3 regions of the Streptomyces sp. NPDC047841 genome follow, and region 1 is predicted to be linked to each of the others. Evidence: riboswitches for the same ligand, from Rfam matches in the RefSeq annotation. Region 1 holds a riboswitch; each other region holds the start of a gene.

What was found. Region 1 has a riboswitch for cobalamin ahead of AB0947_RS21785 (ribonucleoside-diphosphate reductase subunit alpha). Riboswitches for the same ligand answer to the same signal wherever they lie in the genome.
Region 2: it holds a riboswitch for cobalamin, as region 1 does, so the genes downstream of both, AB0947_RS31250 (cobalamin biosynthesis protein) here and AB0947_RS21785 (ribonucleoside-diphosphate reductase subunit alpha) in region 1, are expected to answer to the same signal.
Region 3: it holds a riboswitch for cobalamin, as region 1 does, so the genes downstream of both, AB0947_RS11095 (HoxN/HupN/NixA family nickel/cobalt transporter) here and AB0947_RS21785 (ribonucleoside-diphosphate reductase subunit alpha) in region 1, are expected to answer to the same signal.

Annotation. Positions count from the first base shown of each region.
Region 1 covers NZ_JBEYRP010000012.1:221,009-226,537, forward strand. The annotation lists gene AB0947_RS21775 (ATP-binding protein) at 1-2,008, opposite strand, end outside; gene AB0947_RS21780 (GNAT family N-acetyltransferase) at 2,163-2,669, shown strand; cobalamin riboswitch at 2,709-2,846, shown strand; gene AB0947_RS21785 (ribonucleoside-diphosphate reductase subunit alpha) at 2,969-5,326, shown strand; gene AB0947_RS21790 (ribonucleotide-diphosphate reductase subunit beta) at 5,326-5,529, shown strand, end outside.
Region 2 covers NZ_JBEYRP010000021.1:82,082-87,610, forward strand. The annotation lists gene cobN (cobaltochelatase subunit CobN) at 1-1,403, opposite strand, end outside; gene AB0947_RS31245 (cobyric acid synthase) at 1,400-2,908, opposite strand; gene AB0947_RS31250 (cobalamin biosynthesis protein) at 2,905-3,849, opposite strand; cobalamin riboswitch at 3,950-4,092, opposite strand; gene AB0947_RS31255 (hypothetical protein) at 4,251-4,478, opposite strand; gene AB0947_RS31260 (inorganic phosphate transporter) at 4,519-5,529, opposite strand, start outside.
Region 3 covers NZ_JBEYRP010000006.1:92,898-98,426, reverse strand. The annotation lists gene AB0947_RS11110 (DUF4142 domain-containing protein) at 1-189, shown strand, start outside; gene AB0947_RS11105 (glycoside hydrolase family 13 protein) at 229-1,887, opposite strand; gene AB0947_RS11100 (metalloregulator ArsR/SmtB family transcription factor) at 1,967-2,317, opposite strand; cobalamin riboswitch at 2,399-2,581, shown strand; gene AB0947_RS11095 (HoxN/HupN/NixA family nickel/cobalt transporter) at 2,609-3,691, shown strand; gene AB0947_RS11090 (nucleoside hydrolase) at 3,695-4,657, opposite strand; gene AB0947_RS11085 (hypothetical protein) at 4,976-5,529, shown strand, end outside.

The sequences.
Region 1 (5,529 bases):
CGACGATGTCGCACAGCAGCCGTGACCGGCGTTCCACGCTGTCGGCCTCCAGAGCCGCCGCGTACAGGTCGAGGGCCTTGGGGTCGTTCGCACGGTGGTTCGCGGCCATGAAGAGCCGCTGGGCCAGGGGGTGGCCGTACAGGGGGGCGCGGCGCAGCAGTTCGGTCCGGGTCTTCTGCCACTCGGCCCCGAGACTGCCTCCCCCGGCCGAGAGCCTCGCCACCCGGTGGCGGGAGTGCAGCACCGCGGCGATGAGCAGCTCACGGCTGGGGCCGGGCGGCCGCAGCGCCTGCTCGATCAGCTCGCCGGCGTCGCGCTCGTCGAGGTGCCGCAGCAGACGGAAGCCGAAGTAGGCCTGCATGATGCTGTGGGGGAAGCGCACCCTCTTCTCGAAGCTCTCCACCAACTGGAGCCTGTTCGCGTTGGCCGCCAGGTGGGCGAGCGCGCTCTGGCACTGGCACAGGTCGCCCTGGGTCAGACGCTCTCTCTGTTCCCGGCTCAGATGGCCGCAGAGCGTGTCCCAGATCCGCTGCCGGTGCCACTCCGTGAAGGCGTTCCCTCGCTCGTCGTAGTGGTGGAAACCGGGTCTCCCGGCCCACAGGTGCCCCGCCCTGGCCCGGGTCCGCCGCGCCGGACCGGGGTGCACGGCGTCGCCCAGCAGCTCGGTGAAGCCGACCTCCAGCTTGTCCTGGAGCAGTCCGACGCAGGCGAGCGCCGAGACCACCTCCAGCGTGTCGCCGCGCTCCTGCGGGGTCAGCTCGACGTCCCCGCGCAGCCGGCCCTCCCGCACCGCGAGATCCCAGGTCTCCAGCAGCCACAGCCGCAGTGTGCTGCGGTCCCAGCTCCGGGTGTCCAGCCGGTCCCTGTCCTCGCGCGGACGGTCGCGTTCCAGGCCGCCGTGGTGGTGCAGTTCGCGGGCGATCTGCAGGTAGATGGGCGACTCCGTGACCTCCGCGGTCTCCACGATCCAGTCCACGCGGCGCTCGTCCGTCTCCGGGATGCGGGCCTCGACGAAGTACAGCGCCTCCTCCTCGCTGAGCGGTTCCAGCTCCACGATCGCGGCGGGGGTGCTCTCCAGCGGGCTGTGCGGCCGCGACGCGATGACGAGCGGCAGCCTGTCCTCGTGGGCGCACTCGATGGCCCTGCGGATGATGTTGTCCCTGTCCTCCTGGAGGCGCTCGTCGAGGACCGCCTCCTCCAGGCCGTCGGCGAGGACGACCACCTTGTCGTCGGCGAGCAGTTGCTGCCAGACCCGGTCGTTCTTGGTGCGTGCGAGGATGCCGCGGGGTGCTTCCTCGGCGAACCGTTCCCTGGCCATGCGCTCGAAGTTGAGATCGGCGCCGGTTGCGTCCCGCAGCCGGATCGGCACGGGCACGGCGTGCTGCCGGGCGAGCAGTTCGGTGAGCCGCACCAGGACGGCCGTCTTGCCCGTGCCCACACCGCCGACGAGCACATAGGGCCTGCGGGTCTCACGCTGCCGCAGCCGCTGGGCGATGACCCGGGCGATCTCCTCGCGGCCCACGATCTCGGCGATGTCGGGGCCGGCGGTGGGCACCAGATCGCGGGGGTGCCTGCGCGCCTTCGCGAGGTAGCGCCGCTTGGTCCACCAGTACCAGAAGAACAGGAAGAGGGCGGCGGCGATCGAAGCGGAGAGCACCGGACCGACGAAGCGGAGCACGTCGTCGAAGCCCTGGTTGCCGTTCCGCCACGTCTCGAACCGCGTCGTGCGGTGCGAGATCAGGATGTACACGCCCTCTCCGGCCCACGCCAGGACGGCGAGGGCGGCAAGGGCCCACACGACCCGGTTCACGTTGGTGTACGAGGCCCATCTGCGCCACTTGCGGGGGCGGGTGGTGTCGAGCCGGGCTTCCGACCTGATGGTCAGGTGGTGCCAGTAGCCCAGGAAGAACCGCCTGCCCCGGCACCACGCCCGTCGCGCGTACAGCGTCGCCATCGGCGCGTTGCGTGGTCGCTCCTTGCCCGGTGGGTGACGGACGATTCTCGTCATGGTGCGTTCTCCTTCCGAGACCAGCTTTCGGCACGGAGGACCCCACACAGCACCTGTTTCCATGAAAACATGGGCATTCCGCCCCGCAACCCGGCAGGCGACCGCCGCGGATCCCCGGGAATCCGCGCCGCACCCCTCGGGCAGACTCGGTGTCATGGACTTCGTGATCCGGCGGGCAGCTCCCGGCGAGTACGACGACCTGGGCGAGATCACCGCCGGGGCCTATGTCCGTGACGGCCTCCTCGCCTTCGACGAGAGCGACTGGTACCTCGGCGAGCTGAGGGACGTGGCGAAGCGGGCCGCCGCCGCGGACGTCCTCGTGGCCGTCCGCGACGGCGTGCTCCTCGGCGGGGTCACCTTCGTCCGCTCCGGCGGCCCCATGACCGACATCGCCGGCCCGGGGGAGGCGGAGATCAGGATGCTCGCGGTCGCCCCCGCGGCCCGGGGCCGGGGCGTGGGGGAGGCGCTGGTGCGGGCCTGCGTCGAGCGCGGGCGGGCCACCGAGGGCTGCGTGCGCGTGGTCCTGTCCACCCAGCGGACCATGCACACCGCCCACCGCATCTACACCCGCCTCGGTTTCGTCCGCGCCCCCGAGCGGGACTGGAATCCCCTCCCGGGCCGGGACGACCTCACGCTCCTCGCGTACGAGTTGACCCTCTGAGGCCGGGCCGACACTACATCTGGGGGTGACATGGCAGCCCGGCACTAGATGTATGCTCGTCCTCGCTGTCGTCGCAGGGGAATCCGGTGCGAATCCGGAACTGTCCCGCAACGGTGTACCCGTGTGCCCCCGCACGCGTGTCGAGTCCGAAGACCTGCCGGCGGTGCACCCGGCCGTCCAGGCCCGGGTGGTTCTGACGTCCGGGCCTCGTGGAATGGGCCGGTGGACGCGACGCCGTGCGCGCTCGTGACCGCCCCCGCCTCCCGCCAGGCCCCGTGCCGAGCGAGGGAGAGCCCCACGTGACCATCGCGCCAGCCGACCCGGCCTCAGTCAGCGAGCCGGAGACCGACGGTCCCGGTGCCGCGCTGCTGCGGATCCTGACCGAGCTGACCGCCGACCTGCCCGACGCCGACCCGGGCCGGGTGGCCGCCGCCGCGCTGCGGGGCCGGTCCGCCCGGGCCGACGAGGCGGAGTTGCGGGAGCTGGCCACGGAGGCCGCGGCCGGCCTGATCTCCGAGGATCCCGCGTACTCGAAGCTGGCCGCCCGGCTGCTGACCCTCGCCATCCGGGACGAGGCCGCCTCGCAGGGCGTGACGTCCTTCACCGAGTCGGTCGCGGTCGGCCACCGCGAGGGCCTGATCGCCGACCGCACCGCCGAGTTCGTGCGGCTGCACGCCGAGCGCCTCGACGCGCTGGTCGACCCCGCGGCCGACGACCGCTTCGGCTACTTCGGCCTGCGCACCCTGCACAGCCGCTACCTGCTGCGCCACCCGGTCACCCGCAGGGTCGTGGAGACACCCCAGCACTTCCTGCTGCGCGTGGCGAGCGGCCTCGCGGAGGACGACACGACCCGCTCCGTGGACGAAGTGGCGTCCCTGTACGGCCTGATGAGCCGCCTGGACTACCTGCCGTCCTCCCCCACCCTGTTCAACTCCGGTACGCGACACCCCCAGATGTCGTCCTGCTACCTGCTGGACTCCCCGCGGGACGAGCTGGACTCCATCTACGACCGCTACCACCAGGTCGCCCGCCTGTCGAAGCACGCCGGCGGCATCGGCCTGTCCTACTCCCGCATCCGCTCGCGCGGTTCGCTGATCCGGGGGACGAACGGGCACTCCAACGGGATCGTGCCGTTCCTGAAGACCCTGGACGCGTCGGTGGCGGCGGTCAACCAGGGCGGCCGGCGCAAGGGCGCGGCAGCGGTCTACCTGGAGACCTGGCACTCCGACATCGAGGAGTTCCTGGAGCTGCGGGACAACACCGGCGAGGACGCCCGCCGCACCCACAACCTCAACCTCGCGCACTGGATCCCCGACGAGTTCATGCGCCGGGTCAACGCCGACGGGCAGTGGTCGCTGTTCTCCCCCGCCGACGTGCCCGAACTGGTCGACTTGTGGGGCGAGGACTTCGACACCGCCTACCGCAGGGCCGAGGCGGCGGGCCTGGCGAAGAAGACCATCGCGGCCAGGGACCTGTACGGGCGGATGATGCGCACCCTCGCCCAGACCGGCAACGGCTGGATGACGTTCAAGGACGCCGCCAACCGCACCGCCAACCAGACCGCCGAACCCGGCAACGTCATCCACTCCTCCAACCTGTGCACCGAGATCCTGGAGGTCACCGACGACGGCGAGACGGCCGTCTGCAACCTCGGCTCGGTCAACCTCGGCGCCTTCGTGGACACCACGACCGGGGACATCGACTGGGAGCGGCTGGACCAGACGGTCCGCACGGCCGTCACCTTCCTGGACCGCGTGGTCGACATCAACTTCTACCCCACCGAGCAGGCGGGGCGTTCCAACGCCAGGTGGCGCCCGGTCGGCCTGGGCGCGATGGGCCTGCAGGACGTCTTCTTCAGGCTCCGCCTGCCCTTCGACTCGGCGGAAGCCAAGGCCCTCTCCACGCGGATCGCCGAGCGGATCATGCTCGCCGCCTACGAGACCTCCGCCGACCTCGCCGAACGCAACGGCCCCCTGCCCGCCTGGAAGCAGACCCGCGCCGCCCGGGGCGTCCTCCACCCCGACCACTACGACGTCGACCTCACCTGGCCCGGACGCTGGGACGCCCTCCGCAAGCGGATCGCACAGACGGGCATGCGCAACGCGCTGCTCCTCGCGATCGCGCCGACGGCCACGATCGCGTCGATCGCGGGGGTGTACGAGTGCATCGAGCCCCAGGTCTCCAACCTGTTCAAGCGCGAGACCCTCTCGGGTGAGTTCCTCCAGGTCAACTCCTACCTCGTACAGGACCTGAAGAACCTCGGCGTCTGGGACGCCCGCACCCGCGAAGCCCTGCGCGACTCGGGCGGCTCCATCCAGGACTTCCCCTGGATCCCCGAGGAGATCCGCGCCCTGTACCGCACGGCCTGGGAGATCCCCCAGCGCGGCCTCATCGACATGGCCGCCGCCCGCACCCCGTTCCTCGACCAGGCCCAGTCGCTGAACCTGTTCCTGGAGACGCCGACGATCGGCAAGCTCTCCTCGATGTACGCCTACGCCTGGAAGTCCGGGCTCAAGACGACGTACTATCTGCGCTCCCGCCCCGCGACCCGCATCGCCCGCGCCGCCCAGGCCACCGTCCCCGCACAACAGACCACCGACCCGGAAGCGATCGCCTGCTCCCTGGAAAACCCCGAGTCCTGCGAGGCCTGCCAGTAATGACCACCCGATCCCAGAACCTGCTCGACCCGGGCTTCGAGCTGACTCTCCGCCCCATGCGCTACCCCGACTTCTACGAGCGCTACCGGGACGCCATCAAGAACACCTGGACCGTCGAAGAGGTCGACCTCCACTCCGACGTGGCCGACCTCGCCAAGCTGACGCCGGAAGAGCAGCACCTCATCGGCCGGCTGGTCGCGTTC
Region 2 (5,529 bases), on a different contig from region 1:
CCGAAGCCGCGCGGCGGCTGGATCATCACGACGACGTTCCCGAACCGGAGGGAGGCGAGCACGATGTCGTCGCCGTCGACGTAGAGGCCGCCCGGCGGCTCCCCCCACGCCTCGGTCATCGCGTCCCGCAGCCCGGGGTCCAGCTTCTCGAACCACGCGCGGTAGTCGGCCAGCGGCACCCGCGCGGGCGCCGCCGCCAGCTGCTCCTCGGTCAGCCACTCCACGTCGTGACCGCCGGCCTCGATGAGCCGGTGGATCAACTCGTCGCCGCCGGCCGGGTACTCCGTGACCCCGTACCCGGCGTCCCGCAGCGCGTCCAGCACCCGGACCGCCGACGCCGGCGTGTCCAGGCCGACCGCGTTGCCGACCCGGGAGTGCTTGGTCGGGTACGCCGTGAAGACCAGCGCGATCCTCTTCTCCGCGTTCGGCTTGTGCTTCAGCCGGGCGTGCCGTAGGGCGATCCCGGCCACGCGGGCGGCCCGCTCGGGGTCGGCGACGTACACCGGCACCTCGTCGGGGCCCTGCTCCTTGAACGAGAACGGCACCGTGATCAGCCGGCCGTCGAACTCCGGGATCGCCACCTGCATCGCCGCGTCCATGGGGGACAGGGCCGCGTCGGACTCCTCCCACGCGGCCCGCGAGGAGGTGAGGCACAGCCCTTGCAGCACCGGCACGTCCAGGTCGGCCAGCGCGCCGATGTCCCAGGACTCCTCGTCACCGCCCGCCGACGCCTGGGAGGCGTGCGTGCCGCCGGCCGCGAGCACCGTGGCGACCAGCGCGTCAGCCCGCCCCAGCAGCTCGTACAGGGCCGGGTCCGCGCCGCGCAGCGAACCGCAGTACACCGGGAGGGCGTTGGCGCCGCGCGCCTCGATCGCCTCGCACAGGGTGTCCACGAAGGCGGTGTTGCCGCTCAGTTCGTGCGCCCGGTAGAACAGCACGCCCACGGTCGGCCGGCCGCCCTGGACCTCGTACCCGCCGTGCACGCCGAACTCCGGCATCCGGCGCGGCTCCTCGAAGCCCTCGCCGGTCAGCAGCACGGTGTCCGACAGGAACCGGGACAGCTCCAGCAGGTTCGCCGGGCCGCCCTCGACCAGGTACCTCAGCGCCTCCGCGACCACACCGGCCGGCACCGAGGACTCCGCCATCAGCTCCGCGTCCGGCACGGCCTCGCCGCCCAGCAGCACGGTCGGGACGCCGGACGCCTTCAGCGCGGCCAGCCCGTCCTCCCAGGCCCGCTTGCCGCCCAGCAGCCGGACGACGGCGAGGTCCGCGCCCGCGATCAGTCCGGGCAGCTCCCCGGCGACGTCGACGCGGGTGGGGTTGCCGATGCGGTAGCCGGCGCCGGACGCCCGGGCGGCCAGCAGATCCGTGTCGGCGGTCGACAACAACAACACTGTGCTCATGCGGGCGCTCCCGGTGGAATGAAAGGCAGTCCTTGCGGCGCGCCCGACTCGATGAGCCGCCACAGCGCGTCCGTGTCCGCGTGCTGTTCGATCAGGTCGCCGAGCCGGTCGAGCTGCTCCTCGCGCAGCGCGGCGAAGGAGGTGTCCGGCGCGGGCACGAAGCGGCGGCCCGCGGCGGCGGCCACCTCGCGCAGGAAGGCCCGCCGGAAGCCGTCCGACTCCAGCGAGCCGTGCCAGTGGGTGCCCCAGGTCTGGCCGACCCGGCAGCCGTCCAGGAAGGGTTCGCCGCCCTCGACGGTGGCCACCCCGTGGTGGATCTCGTAGCCGTCGACCCGCTCGCCGAGGGCTTCGCCGCTGGGCCGGGTGAGGGTCTTCTCGCGGGCGAACCGCACCCGGACGGGCAGGACGCCGAGCCCGTCGACATGCCCGCGCCGGCTCTCGACGTCGTCCTCGATGTGCTCGCCGAGGATCTGGAAGCCGCCGCAGACGCCGAGGACGGGGCGCCCTTCGGCGGCCCGGCGGACGAGCGCGTCCGCCAGCCCCCGCTCCCGCAGCCACTCCAGCGCCCGCACGGTCCCGCGCGTGCCCGGGACGACGACGAGATCGGCGTCGGCGAGCTCCTCCGGGCGGTCCACGAACCGCACGACCACACCCGGTTCGGCGGCCAGCGCGTCGACGTCGGTGAAGTTGGACATCAGCGGGACCGCGCACACGGCGACCCGCAGCACGTCCTCGCCGACCGGGGGCGTCACGGCGGACTCGCGGACCGTGCCCCGCAGGGACACCCTCAGTCCGTCCTCCTCGTCGATGCCGAGCCCGTGCCGGAAGGGCAGCACGCCGTACGTCCGCCGCCCGGTGAGGTCCCGCAGCATGTCCAGCCCGGGCTCCAGCAGGCCGGCGTCGCCCCGGAACTTGTTCACCAGGAACCCGGCGACCAGCTCCTGGTCCTCGGGGGAGAGCAGGGCGACGGTGCCGAAGAAGGAGGCGAACACGCCCCCGCGGTCGATGTCGCCGACGACGAGCACCGGCAGCCGCGCGTTTCGCGCGATCCCCATGTTGACGATGTCGGTCCGCCGCAGGTTGATCTCGGCGGGACTGCCCGCCCCCTCACAGATCACCGCGTCATACGTGCCCCGCAGTTCGGCCAGGCAGTCCAGCACCGTGCCCAGCAGCCGCTGCTGCCGCCCGCCGTGGTACCCGCGCGCGCTCAGCTCGCCCACCGGCCTGCCCAGCAGCACCACCTGGCTGCTCTGCTCGCCGCCGGGCTTGAGCAGCACCGGGTTCATCAGCGCGGTCGGCTCGACGCGGCAGGCCTGGGCCTGCATGGCCTGCGCCCGGCCGATCTCCGCGCCCTCGCGCGTGACGAACGAGTTCAGGGACATGTTCTGCGCCTTGAACGGCGCGACCTTCACGCCCTGGCGCACCAGCCAGCGGCAGATGCCCGCCGTCACGACGCTCTTGCCCGCGTCGGAGGTGGTGCCGGCGACGAGGAGACCACCGCTCACTTGCCACGTCCTCTCAGCAGGGCGCGCGCGGCCAGCGTGGTGCCGAGCGCGAGCAGGCCGACGCGGCGGGAGAGCCGCACGGCCCGGTCGATGTCGGTGACGCGGACCGGCCGTCCGGTGGCGCCGTTCAGCAGCGGGCGGTGTTCGACCCGGCCGCCGTAGGAGAGCGTGCCGCCCAGGCGGACGCCGAGGGCGCCCGCGAAGGAGGCCTCCACGGGCCCGGCGTTGGGGCTCGGGTGCCTGCGCGCGTCGGCCCTCCAGGCGCGCAGGGCGCCGCGCGGATCGGGTCCGGCCGCGGCGGCGAGCACGGCGGTCAGCCGGGCGCCCGGCCAGCCGGCGACGTCGTCCAGGCGGGCGGAGGCCCAGCCGTAGCGCCGGTGGCGGGGCGACCTGTGACCCACCATCGCGTCCAGGGTGTTGACCGCCCGGAAGCCGAGCAGCCCCGGCACCCCGGCCACGGCGCCCCAGACGAGCGCGCCGACCACGGCGTCGGAGGTGTTCTCGGCGACCGACTCGACCACGGCCCGCGCGATCCCGTCGGCGTCCAGGGCCTGCGGGTCCCGGCCGCACAGGTGCGGCAGCCGGGCCCGGGCCGCCTCGACGTCCCCGGCCTCCAGGGCGCGCCCGATGGTGCGGGCCTCCCGGGCGAGCGAGGTGCCGCCGACGACGGCCCAGGTGGCGGCGGCGGTCAGCGCGGCGGAAGCGGTACGGCAGGGGCGTACGGCGCGTGCGGCCAGCGCGCCGAGGGCGACGGCGCCGCCGGCGCACACGACGGTGTGCAGGGCGCCCCAGCCACGGTGGTCGTGCCACAGGGCGCGTTCCACGGCCCCGGCCGCCCGGCCGAACACGGCGACCGGGTGCCCGCGGCGCGGGTCGCCGAGGAGCAGGTCACCGAGGACGCCGGCGGCGGCACCGTACGCGTATGTGCGATCGGCACCCATCGGCTCAGCCGGCGGTGGGAACAGGAACGGTCCTGGTACGGGTCCTCGATCGGCAGCCGAGCATGGCGATATGTGTCCTCACTCAGGGTGTCCGCGCCCTGGTTCGACGTGAATCGGCGGTGAGAGTTCCTGGCTCCCGGGGGTTCTTCCCCGGTGACAGTGGCGGGACCGCGCCGGATTCGCACCGGCTTCCTCTCTTGCCGCCGTACATGGCCTGGGCAGTCCACCACGCGCCCGGAACGGCCGTCAACTTGCCTTTGACCTGGGACGCCGGACTGTGCTGAGGCCCACACCGCCGGTCCGCCGGACGGCGGCCGGAAGTCCGGTGCGACGGCATGCGAAGGCCCCGCCGGCCCCGCCGAGGCGGTGGCCCGGCGGGGCCGGTGCCGGGTTCCGGACCGTCAGGGCTTGACGACGATCAGGTAGATCCCGTACGCCACCGCCGCCGCGCAGGCCGCGAAGCACACGTAGGCGCCGGTGACGGCGAGGGCGGCGGACCCGCCCCGGGCCGCGGCCTTCTCACGGCGCGACAGGCCGTTGATGCCGAGGGTGAACAGGACCACCAGGCCCACCGTGAACGCGAGGCTGACACCGAAGACGGAGCCGAGGGCCGCCCAGTCGATCTTCATGGGGATGCTTCCTTCAGTAACCGTGTGCGCCGGGTCGGGGTCAGACCGCGGCGGCCGGCGGGGCGGCGGGGGCGGGCTCGGTGGCCGGGGCGGGGATGGTGGCCGTCAGGTCCTCGGCGACCACGCCCGCCGGGGGCGGGATCACGGCGGCGATGGCGGCGGTGACCACACCGGCCGGCTCGGTCGCCTCGACCACGTTGGTGTGGTCGACGACCTCGCGGCGGGAGAGCTTCCAGATGCCGGCGCTCGCGGCGACCAGGAAGACGGCGACGACGGCGGTGCCCCAGTCGCCCAGGCCGGTGACGGACTCGGCGCCCGCGCCGACCAGCGCGGCGGCGGGGAGGGTCAGCACCCAGGCGACGGCCATGCGGGTCGCGGTGGACCAGCGGACCACGCCGCCCTTGCGGCCGAGGCCCGCGCCCATCACCGAGCCGGAGACGACGTGCGTGGTGGAGAGGGAGAAGCCGAGGTGGGAGGAGGCCAGGATGGCGGTCGCGGCGCTGGTCTGGGCGGCGAAGCCCTGGCGCGGCTCCAGGTCGGTCAGGCCCTTGCCCATGGTGCGGATGATGCGCCAGCCGCCGATGTAGGTGCCGAGCGCGATGGCCATGCCCGCGGAGAGGATCACCCAGGTGGGAGGGTTGGAGCCGGGGGCGATGGAGCCGCCCGCGACGAGGGCGAGGGTGATGATGCCCATCGTCTTCTGGGCGTCGTTGGTGCCGTGCGCGAGGGAGACCAGGCCCGCGGAGGCGATCTGCCCGGCGCGGTAGCCCTTGCGGGTGGCCTCGCCGTCGGCGGTGCCGCCGACGCCGTAGGAGAACCGGGTGGCCAGCAGCGAGGCGAGGCCCGCGACGACCGGCGCGGCGACGGCCGGGAGCAGCACCTTGGTGACCAGGACCTCACCGTGGACGGCGCCGAAGCCGGCGGAGGCGACGGTGGCGCCGACCAGACCGCCCATCAGGGCGTGCGAGGAGCTGGAGGGCAGGCCCACCAGCCAGGTCAGCAGGTTCCAGAGGATCGCGCCGACCAGGGCGGCGAAGATGACCTCGGGACG
Region 3 (5,529 bases), on a different contig from region 1:
AAGCTGCCGTCGTCCGACCTGACGCCGCCCGCCCCGCCGGCGGGCCAGCCGGAGGTGGTGCTCACCCCGCCGCCGACCGCCACGTCCACCCCGCTGGACCTCGGCGCCCTCGGCGGCGGCACCAGCGGTACGGGCGGCGGCGGTGCGGGCGCCGGCCTCACCCCCAGCCCGGCGCCGCCGGCCGGCTAGGGTCTTCCGGCTGATCCGGCCTCGGCCGAACGAGAGGCCCTAGGCCAGCCAGACCGTGGTGTCCGGCGGCAGGACCCTCCCCTCCGGCAGCGGGCCGCTGCTCAGCAGGACCTCGCCCGGTGGCAGCGGCACCGGCTCGCCGCCGAGGTTCGTGACGTTCCGCCAGGTCTCGGTGCGGCCGAAGTCCAGGACGTCCCGGGGCGCGTCCGGCGTCCAGGTCAGCGTCTCGCCCTGGAGGAGCTTGCGGCGCAGCCGCAGGGCCGAGCGGTACAGCTCCAGCGTGGAGCCCTCGGCGCCGGCCTGCGCCTCCACGGCGTACCCGGCGAAGGCCGCCGGCTGCGGCAGCCAGCCGGGCCCGGGCCCGAAGCCGTACGACGGTCCGGTCGTCGTCCACGGCAGCGGCACCCGGCAGCCGTCGCGGCCCTTGCGGACATGGCCGGTCTGCTCCCAGATCGGGTCCTGGAGCACCTCGGTGGGCAGGTCGGCGACCTCGGGCAGGCCGAGTTCCTCCCCCTGGTACAGGTACGCGGAGCCGGGCAGCGCCAGCATCAGCAGGGTCGCCGCCCGGGCCCGGCGCAGTCCGGCCGCCGTGTCGATCGCGGGCGCGGCGCCGCCGGACAGCAGCCAGGCGGCCGGGTCGGTGCCGGCCGGCAGCACGAGCCGGGAGGCGTGCCGCACGACGTCGTGGTTGGACAGCACCCAGGTCGCGGAGGCGCCGGCGGCCCGGGCCGTGACCAGCGAGGCGGCGATGACGTCCCGCAGCTCCTCCGCGTCCCAGCGCGCCTCCAGGTACTCGAAGTTGAAGGCCTGGCCGAGTTCGTCCGGGCGGGCGTACAGGGCGCGGCGGGCCCCGGGGACCCAGGCCTCGGCGACGGCGGTGCGCGGCGGGCGGTAGGCGTCGAAGATCTTGCGCCAGTCGCGGTAGATCTCGTGGACCTCGTCCCGGTCCCAGTAGGGGTGGCTGCCCGGCGGCACCAGCGGCAATGCCTGCTCGCCGGTCGCGCCGATGCCGCCGATGTCCCGCAGCGGCTCGGTGAGGTCCTTGGCCAGGCCGTGGGCGACGTCCACGCGGAAGCCGTCCACGCCCCGGTCCGACCAGAACCGCAGGGTGCTGCGGAAGTCGGCGCGGACCTCCTCGTCGTCCCAGTTCAGGTCGGGCTGTTCGGGGGCGAACAGGTGCAGGTACCACTCCCCGTCGGGCACCCGCCGCCAGGCGCTGCCGCCGAACACCGACTGCCAGTCGCTGGGCGGCAGTTCACCGTGCGCGCCGCGCCCCGCCCGGAAGACGTACCGCTCCCGGGCGGCGGACCCGGGTCCGGCACGCAGCGCCTCCTGGAACCAGCGGTGCAGGTGGGAGGTGTGGTTGGGGACGATGTCCACGACCACCTTGAGCCCGAGCCGGTGCGCCTCGCCCACCAGGGCGTCGAAGTCGTCCAGGGTGCCGAGGCGCTCGTCGACCCCGCGCGGGTCGATGACGTCGTAGCCGCCGTCGGCGAGTTCGGAGGGGTAGAAGGGGCTCAGCCACAGGGCGTCCACGCCGAGGGAGGCGAGATGGCCCAGGCGTTCGGTGATGCCCCGCAGGTCGCCGAGGCCGTCACCGTCGGCGTCGGCGAAGCTGCGCGGATAGATCTGGTAGACGACGGCCTGCCGCCACCAGTCGGGGTTCCTGGACGAGAGGTCCGGCGAGAGGTCTGCCATACGGGCTCCCAGGGGACGGACGACGGTACGGAATCTGTATCCGTCCACATTGCCCGGAAAGGGAACCGTGCGCGGCCGTTCAGCCCACGCAGTGCTCCAACAGCCCCCGGACGTCCGCGTCCACCACCCTGTACCGCACCACGCGCCCCTCCTTCTCCCCCGCCACGACCCCGGCCGCCCGCAGCAGCCGCAGGGCCTGGGAGACGGCGGGGTCGTTCATCCCCGTGGCGATGGCGAGGTCCGACACGGCGAGCGGCCCGGTGCGGTGCAGCGCGACCAGCAGCGCCAGCCGGTTGGCGTCGGCGAGCAGGGAGAAACGGTCGGCCCAGGTGCGCAGGCGCCCCGCCTCACCGATGGCGGCGATCGCCTCGCAGACCCGGTGTCCGTCGATGGAACGACGGTCGGCTCGGTCGGCAGGCACGAGATGCATGGGGCCAGTCTGGCAGGCCCCCTCTCTGTGATCTTCGATACCTGCGCAAGTGCGCAGCTATGCAGGAAACCGCGTGCCCCTCTACGGTGGGCGGGCCGTGGTGTTCGGGAAGTCGATGGAAAGTCGACGCGGCCCTCGCCACTGTGATCGGGGAGTTCCCGTTCCGTCCGGCACCGCCGGGCCACTGGTCGCAGACCGGGAAGGCAGGAACGGCGGACGTACGACCCGTAAGCCAGGAGACCGGCCACGGCAGCTCACGAAGTGATCCACGAGGTGCTGGAGCGTGAACCCATGGCCGATGCCGTCTCTTTCCGCTGGCGACGCGAGGACACCGTCAAGACGGTGGGGCTGCTGGCGGTGATCGTCGCCCTGCACGTCGTCGCGTTCGGAATCCTCTACGTCCTCGTCGCGCCCGAGCACTACAAGGTCGGCTCCGACGTCTTCGGGGTCGGGCTGGGCATCACCGCCTACACCCTCGGCATGCGGCACGCCTTCGACGCCGACCACATCGCGGCGATCGACAACACCACCCGCAAGCTGATGGCCGACGGCAAGCGGCCGGTGTCGGTGGGGTTCTGGTTCGCGCTGGGCCACTCCAGCGTGGTGGTACTGCTGGCGCTGCTGATCGCGGGCGGCACCTCACTGGCCGGGAAGGTCATGAACGAGGGCTCCACCACCCACCAGGTGCTCGGCTTCCTCGGTACGACGGTCTCCGGCACGTTCCTCTACCTCATCGCCGCCCTGAACCTGGTCGCCCTGGTGGGCATCCTGAAGGTCTTCCGGGCGATGCGGGCGGGCGCGTACGACGAGAAGCAGCTCGAAGCGCACCTGGACTCGCGGGGGTTCATGAACCGCGTCCTCGGCCGGCTGACGAAGTCCGTCTCCCGGCCGGGGCAGATGTACCCGCTCGGCTTCCTGTTCGGCCTCGGCTTCGACACGGCCACCGAGGTCACGCTGATGGTGATGGCGGGCTCGGGCGCGGCGGCGGGACTGCCCTGGTACGCGATCCTCTGCCTGCCGCTGCTCTTCGCCGCCGGGATGAGCCTGTTCGACACCCTCGACGGCACGTTCATGAACTTCGCCTACCAGTGGGCGTTCTCCAACCCGGTCCGCAAGGTCTTCTACAACCTCGCCATCACCGGCCTGTCCATCGCGGTCGCCTTCTTCATCGGCACCATCGAGCTGGTCGGCGTCCTGCACGAGAAGTTCGGCCTGCACGACGACATCACCGGCTGGATCGCGGGCCTCGACCTGGACAACGTCGGCTACCTCATCGTCGGCCTGTTCGTCCTGGTGTGGGCGGCGGCGCTGGCGTACTGGAAGGTCGCCCGGGTCGAGGAGCGCTGGGCGGTCTCGCCGTCCGCCGCCGACTAGCGCCTACCGCGCGACGGTCTCCAGGTACAGCTTCACGTACCGGTCGGCGTCCACCTCCAACGCCACGTCCACCAGGGCGCGTTCGCGTCCGCCCTCGTGGATCTCGGACTCGCCGGGGCGGGGGCGGCGGTCGACGATCGTCTGGCCCCGGGCGGGGCCCGGGGCGAGGGAGACCTCGACCGGGAGCCGGCGGGTGGTGATGCCCTGCGGGTCGGCGACCGCGCACACCGCGCCCGCGTCGCCGAGGCCGCCCGCCTCCTCCGCCTGGGGCGGCTCGCCCTGGTGGGCCGGCCGGTGGGCGAGCAGCTCACCGGCCAGCCGGGTGCCGGGCTCACCGCTCGCGCGCAGCCGGTGGACCTCGGCGCTGTCCACCACGACCTGCTGGAAGACGTCCAGGCCGTACATCGTGATCGGCACCCCGGCGGTCAGCAGGACCGCCGCCGCCTCCGGGTCGTGCCAGACGTTGAACTCCGCGACCGGCGTGGCGTTCCCGGTGGCCACCGCCCCGCCCATGAACACGATCCGCTCGATGTTCCGGGTCACCTCGGGGTGGGTGCGCAGCAGCAGGGCGATGTTGGTGAGCGGCGCGGTCGGGATCAGCGTCACCGGGCGCGGGGAGGCCAGGATCTCCCGGCGCAGCAGGCTGACGGCGTCGATGTCCACCGGGGTCCGGGTGGGCGCGGGCAGGCCCAGGTCGCCCATGCCGTCGGCGCCGTGCACCGGGGCCGGGCGGGCCGGCTCCAGCAGCGGGCGCTCGGCACCCCGGGCCACCGGGACGGCGGGGGCGCCCGCCTGCTCCAGCACGGTGAGGGTGTTGCGGACCACCCCGTCCACGTCGGTGTTCCCGGCGACGCAGGTCACCGCCCGCAGGTCGAGTCCGGGGTGGCGCACGGCGAACAGCAGGGCCAGGGCGTCGTCGACGCCGGTGTCGCAGTCGATGATCACGGGAATGGGCTGACCGTCCACGGCGGACTCCTTCCGTCGTGCCGACCTTAGATCAGTCCCGTCCCGGGACGGTCCCTCGGCCCGGTCCCCCGCCCCGCCTCCCGGGCGCGGGTCACCGCCACCGGTCGGGCGGCAGCGCGCCGGGACGGTCCGCGGCGCCGTCGTGCCCGACGGGCACAGGGCGCGCACTGCGGACGGCACCGCACCGGCCCCGCGGGGGCCGTGCCACGGATTCCCCGGCGCCCCCTCACCCGTACGGCCCGGAGCGTTGGTGCGCAGGTCAGGGCGGTGGTGCCGTGAGACCAGGCACCCCGGCCGCCCGCAGCCCAGGAGGCACCGATGTCCCCCGAGATACCCCACCTCCCCCGTGCCGTGACCCTCTCCCTGACCGGCGCCGGCCTGCTGACCGCCGGCGCCTGCGCGGCCTTCGGCCTCAACCACCCGGCGAGCGCGCCACACCCCCTGCCCACGCTCGACCGGCCCGCCCCGACGCCCCGGCCGTCCGCGCGGGCCGGCGGTTCCTCGCTCAGCGACGAGCAGGCGCAGGCCGCGCTGATCGGCCCGAGCGACCTCGGCGATCCCTGGACCGCCACGCGCGGCGCGGCCACCTGGCACGACGGGCTGCTGAAGGCGCGGACCTCGGCCGGGGAGTGCCAGCGGCTGCTGGACGCCCTCTACAGCGACGAGCTGCTCGGCGGACCGGCCCGCGTCACCGCCGGCCTGGACGACGCCGACACCGACGCCCAGCTCCGCTACCAGATCGGCGCCCGCCGCCCGGCCGACGTCGACGCCGTGCTGGCGTGGCTGCGGACGCTCCCGGCGCGGTGCGCGCGGTTCACGGCCACCACCGAGCTGGGGCTCGAGGAGGACGTGCAGGTCGTGGACGCCCCGCT